2 regions of the Lysinibacillus sp. RS11 genome follow, and region 1 is predicted to be linked to the other one. Evidence: riboswitches for the same ligand, from Rfam matches in the RefSeq annotation. Region 1 holds a riboswitch; the other holds the start of a gene.

Region 1 (3,197 bases):
TCATTACCAATTTCTCCATCACGGAGCACTACAAATGCCTTTACAATATTTCCGCGAACTTCATCTGGACTCGCAACAACAGCAGTTTCTTTAACTGCTGTATGCTTCAATAATGCATCTTCTACTTCAAATGGACCTATCGTATAGCCAGAAGATATTATGACATCATCTCCACGTCCTTCAAACCAAAAATAACCATCTTCATCTTTATATGCACGATCTCCGGTAATATACCAATCGCCTCTAAATTGTAGATTTGTACGTTCTGGATCATGTAAATATTTTTTAAATAACGCAGGTGTTTCACGATGCACAGCAATGTCTCCAACTTCTCCAATTGCAACTGCCTTTCCGAAATCATCGATAATTTCAACAGTATTCCCCGGAGTAGGTTTACCCATCGAGCCAATTTTAGCCTTCGTCCCTACCATTGTACCAACAAGTAATGTATTTTCTGTTTGTCCATAGCCATCTCGTACTTGTAAATTCAAAACCTCCGAAAATACTTTTATCACTTCGCTATTTAATGGTTCACCTGCTGACACAGCCTGACGGACTGTACTTAAATTAAAATTTTGTAAACTTTCAAGTGCTGCCATAAATCGATATTCGGTTGGTGTACAGCACAGAATATTAATCTTGAATTTTTCAAGCAGTGTAAGGTATGTTGTCGCATCAAAGTGACCTTTGTAGACAAATGCTGTTGCACCACTTCCTAATGTAGCGAGAAACGGACTCCAAATCCATTTTTGCCAGCCTGGAGCTGCTGTAGCCCAAACAATGTCACCTTCTTGAACACCTAACCAATTCGGTGCAGTTGTTCGTAAGTGTGCATAACCCCAGCTATGTGTATGTACCGCTGCCTTTGGATTTCCTGTTGTACCACTCGTATAAGCTAAAAATGCAATGTCAGTACTTTTAGTAGGTGTGGAGCTTATGTAGGTTGTTGGTTGGCTTTGCATTTTTTCAAACAACGGCTGCCAAGATTCATGTGCATGACCAATGACAAATTGCTGTATGCCTTGCGAATTTTTAACAGCATCAAATTGCTCAATATAAGGCTCAAATACAACAACGCCTTTTGCGTTTGCGTGATTGATGCGATATTCAATATCCTTAGTTCTCAACATTTCTGAGCTTGGTATAATTGTTAACCCAGCCTTCAAGGCTCCAAGATAAACGATATACGCTTCAACTGATCTTGGCACCATGACTAAAATAACATCACCTTTTGTTAAACCATGTGATGTAAATACATGAGCTGCCTGATTAGCCTTTTCAAGTAAACAAGCATATGTAATGTACTGAATTTCTTCGTTTTCGTTATAAACTATTAATGCGCATTTTGTAGAATCCTGTGCATATTTTTCGATTTCCTCTGAAATGTTATACCACTCTGGTGCGATTAAATCTTGTCGTTTCATGGCAAATGCCCCCTTTTGCTATGCTCATTATAAAACTCCAATTTCATCATTTTCAATGAAAGGCACTCTAATTTGTTAAAGTCATGACAACTATCATGCTCTCCTATATGGCATCAGTCACGTCTTCGTTCAAAAAAACTCTCTATTGAATACGAAAGAAAAATATGGTACATTTTGGTCAACTAAAAGCATAATTGCAGGGGGACTCATTTAGAGTTGAGAAGGTAAAACCTGACCCTTTGAACCTGTTAGTTAATACTGACGTAGGGAGCAATTCACATCTAATTACTGATGAAAGGCTCTTTTGCGTGTTTTTTCTGCACGAAAAAGAGCCTTTTTTGCACGCTTACGTCCATCCAATAAGGAGGACATAAATTGATATTTCATACGATCCGTAAACGAAATCCACTTATTCATTGCATTACTAATTATGTTGTAGCTAATTTCCAAGCAAATGGCTTATTAGCAATAGGTGCTTCTCCAGTAATGGCCGATGACAGTCATGAGGTTGAAGAAATGGTCGCTATTGCCTCAGGCTTATTGATAAATATCGGTACCCTAAATAATCAAATGAAAAAATCCATGCTACTCGCAGGAAAAAAAGCTAATGCTCTGGGCATTCCCATTGTTTTAGATCCTGTTGCTGCAGGTGCAACAACTTACCGTAAACAGACGGTACAGCAATTATTAAAGGAAATAAAATTTGCAGCTATTCGTTGTAATGTTGGAGAGCTTGCGGCGATTGCCAATGTAGACTGGCAACAAAAAGGCGTAGATAGTGGTACTGGTTCAATTTCTTTAGAAATTGAGGCAAAGCAAATAGCTCAACTCTACAATTGTATTGTTATTGTGACCGGTGAAAAGGATTTTATAACTGATGGCGAACATCAGCAATGGATTACAGGTGGAAATTCTCAAATGACAGAAGTCACCGGAACAGGTTGCTTATTAAGTGCAATTTGTTGCGCTGCTTACTCCACAGGGAATGAACCATATAACCAATTAGTCGATGCATTATCACTTTATAAAAAAGTGGCAGAACAAGCTTCTTCTTCCACAGATTACATTGGCGATTTTCAAATTACAGTATTGAATGAATTACATCGCCTTTCCAAGGATGGTGAAAAATAATGCATATTGTAACAACAATTGCTGGTTCAGATAGTGGTGGCGGCGCAGGCATACAGGCTGATTTAAAAACATTTCAGGAATTAAAGGTCTTTGGAACATCTGTTATTACAGCTTTGACTGCCCAGAACACACTTGGTGTATCCGATGTCTTACCAATTGAAGTTAGCTTTGTTGAAAAACAACTTAAAGCACTAATCGAGGATTTTTCAATTAGTGCTGTTAAAACAGGAATGCTATTTTCCTCAGAAATCATTCAATCAATCGCACGTATTTTGGCTGAAGTTAATATTCCGCTAATTGTTGATCCTGTCATGATTGCAAAAGGTGGCGAAAGCTTATTACAGCAAGAAGCAATTGTAGCATTATGTAGTTATTTACTTCCTTTAGCAACAATCGTTACACCAAACATACCTGAAGCTGAAACACTTACCGGAAGAAAAATCAAAACGTTTGCAGATATTCAAGACGCGGCACACACCCTATTACAAAAGGGTTTACAATGTGTCATCATTAAAGGTGGTCATTTAACGGATAACGATTATGCAATTGATTATGTATTTTTTAAAGATGGCAAATCATTTTCCATGCAGTCCTCGCGTATTGCAACAAAAAATACACACGGAACAGGCTGTACGTTCTCTG
Region 2 (3,197 bases), 2.2 Mb from region 1:
AGTTGACTGTGAACGTTCAGGAAGCTACAAATACCTCCCAAGGCTAAAGTAGCGAGGGTGATCGGTAGCCAATTCCCTTATTTCAGACTTCTAGTCAATAGCAAAGGTACAAGCCTTGTGGTAGACTGTAGTATATTTGATTAAAGAAGGGGGTATTCGATGACCCAGCAGAAGTCCAATAAGGCGGCTTTGTATATTTTAATGTTTAATATGTTTATCGCAATGGGGAGTATTGGAATTATTATTCCTGTTATGCCTGAGTATTTAAAACTATTTGGTGCCGCTGGACAAATTCTTGGCATGTTGATTGCAACATTCGCCTTAGCTCAATTCGTATTTTCTCCAATTGCTGGGAATCTTTCGGATCGATATGGTCGTAAAAATCTCATTATTTTCGGTCTTATAGTAACAGGACTTGCCCAAATTGGTTTCGGGCTTTCTACAGATGTGTGGATGCTCTTCTTGGCACGCTTTTTAGGCGGCCTTGGTTCCGCATTTGTGGCACCTCCTATCATGGCATTTGTGGCAGACGTTACAACGTATGAAGAACGTGGTAAAGGAATGGGCATGTTAGGGGCATCCATGTCTCTAGGCTTTATGATCGGACCAGGGATTGGCGGATTCTTATCTCACGTTAGTTTACATTTCCCATTCTATACGGCTGGAACTGCAGCTATTTTAGCATCAATTTTATCGTTGTTTTTATTACCTTCTAAAAAGCCAAATACAACACAAAAAATGCAGAAGCAAGATAACCTTGGGAAGCAAATGGTACGTTCAGTACATATGCCTTACTTTGTAATGCTAATTATTATGATGGTATTTTCATTTGGAATTGCTAACTTCCAAACAACATTATCGTTATTTGTTACAGAAAAGTTCAATTACACACCTACAGATATCGCTATTATCTTAGTTGTAGGTGGTGCTTTTGGTGTTGTTGTACAAATGTTTGTTATTACACCACTGTTTAATCGCTTTGGCGAAATGAAAGTAGTGTTAGTCAATTTATTTATCGCAGCCATATCAATTTTCTTAATTTTATTTGTGTCTGGCTTTGCCCTTATTTTAGTTGTAGCGACAGTCTTCTCTACAGCTACGACATTGATTCGCCCAGCTGTCAACACATTGATTTCGAAGCTTGCTGAGACGGAACAAGGCTTTGCGGCTGGTCTGAACAATGCATATATGAGCCTCGGTAATATGATTGGTCCTGCATTAGCAGGTATATTATTCGATTGGAATATGAACAGTCCTTATATTTTCGGAGCTATTATTTTAATGGCCTGCTTCTTCCTTGCCCTTATCTGGACGATGAAAAAAGCACCACACCTGTTGCATCCTGATACAAAATAGACAGAAAAGTAATATTTTTGGTAGTATGCTACATTATTATGTAATAAGATAGAATTAAATTAAATTTTTTTATTACCACTAGGGGAGTCTTTAAAAGGCTGAGACGTATATTATCAAATACGGACCCTTTGAACCTGATCTAGTTCACACTAGCGGAGGGAAGTGGCGACACTTGCTTTTTAATATGTAAATGCAAGGCCGCTTCCTATTGTTTTTTAGGAAGCGGCTTTTTTTGTAAGTTTACCTTAAGAATGCTCGCCAATCTAGCAACATTATATCCAAGGTTACCGGTGGGACTTATAGTTTTAGCGGCGCAGTTTTTCTTGATTACCGGCGCATCTCATGGTTTTAGCGGCGATGTTCTCTTGGTTACCGGCGCATCTCATGGTTTTAGCGGCGATGTTCTCTTGGTTACCGGCGCATCTCATGGTTTTAGCGGCGCAGTTTTCTTGATTACCGGCGCATCTCGCGGTTTTAGCGGCGCAGTTCTCTTCATTACCGGCGGAACTTCAAATTTACCGGTATTAACGATTAAATTCATATTTCAAAGGAGTGTAAATTATGTCAATTCGAAAACTAACAATCATGGCCCTACTAGTAGCAATTGCCGTAGCAGGTTCTACCTTCGTTTCAATACCAACGGGAATTGCGCGTGCCTATCCTGTACAGCATGCCATTAATGTTATTGGCGCTATCATTCTTGGACCAGTACCTACTGTTATGGTCGCCTTTGTCACAGCAATTATTCGTATTTTAACAGGCACAGGTTCATTATTAGCTATACCTGGTAGTGTCATTGGCGCTTTGTTTGCATCTCTGGCCTATAAATATAGCGGCAAGATGTGGCTAGCTGGTGTCGGTGAAATATTCGGGACAGGAATTATTGCCTCACTCATTGCAGTGCCCTATGCACATTTATTAATGGGGACATCCGTGGCAGCATTATTTTTTATGCCAGCCTTTCTAACATCCAGTACGATTGGTGCTGTCTTAGGCATTGTCATTGCTAACAATTTACGTAAGACTGTATTGGTAACTAACCTTAACACCCTGCTTAAATAATGATTGGTTACAATTTAAAAACGTTACTTCTTAATGGCCATTAAGAAGTAACGCTTTGATCCAACTAAATTCATCCATACTTCAACGGCAATCCCATTTCATGAGCAATTAATAGAAAGTCTTTTTTGCTTATTTCAAAATGACCAAATCTGAATTTATAACCATATTTCGATTTATCTTCTACAAATTCTAAATAATCTAAGATCCTTTTTATCGGTACAGACTTTGCATCTTTATAAAAGTCTATATCTCTTCTAAAAGGAATAAAATTTTCTGTCATTTGGAACTCATATATTCGCTCGTCTTTTATTCTTCCAATTGCGGTAAAGGCTCTTACAGGTTCATTACCATCTAAACTGTTTTTAGGAGAATAATATATAATCCAGTCTCCTTTTTTCATTCGTTTCAAAGGTCTTTCTTTACCATGACACAACTGGCCGAATCCTCCCTCAACCCCTTTTTGCACATGATTAAGAGATACCACGCCAATCCAATATTTCGGTTCTCTTTCAGTCGTAGGATATAGTGACATAGCTTCCACCTCCTTTTATTTTGGCGAACGATTTTCATATACTTTTTTCAATATGTGTTTCAATTGCTCTTGTTCTTCCAATGAAAGTACGTCTAAAACATCATTCTCAGCAATTGAAAGGATCTTCAATAATTCTTCTGCCACATTTTCTCCCTGTTCTGTAAGGCATATTAGATTCTCTCTTCTATTTTCCTGATTTTTCTCTCTATAAACATATTGTCTTTCTTCTAGATCATCGATAAAAAAG

The links. A riboswitch is a leader RNA that binds a small molecule or an ion and turns the genes downstream of it on or off. The one in region 1 is predicted to bind thiamine pyrophosphate.
Region 2: another riboswitch for thiamine pyrophosphate. It lies ahead of thiW (energy coupling factor transporter S component ThiW); the one in region 1 lies ahead of thiM (hydroxyethylthiazole kinase).

What each region holds. Positions count from the first base shown of each region.
Region 1 covers NZ_CP168124.1:3,665,567-3,668,763, forward strand. The annotation lists gene mbcS (acyl-CoA synthetase MbcS) at 1-1,424, opposite strand, end outside; TPP riboswitch at 1,613-1,711, shown strand; gene thiM (hydroxyethylthiazole kinase) at 1,800-2,555, shown strand; gene thiD (bifunctional hydroxymethylpyrimidine kinase/phosphomethylpyrimidine kinase) at 2,555-3,197, shown strand, end outside.
Region 2 covers NZ_CP168124.1:948,712-951,908, reverse strand. The annotation lists gene AB9L17_RS04615 (MFS transporter) at 160-1,356, shown strand; TPP riboswitch at 1,427-1,534, shown strand; gene thiW (energy coupling factor transporter S component ThiW) at 1,918-2,418, shown strand; gene AB9L17_RS04605 (EVE domain-containing protein) at 2,489-2,950, opposite strand; gene AB9L17_RS04600 (MarR family winged helix-turn-helix transcriptional regulator) at 2,966-3,197, opposite strand, start outside.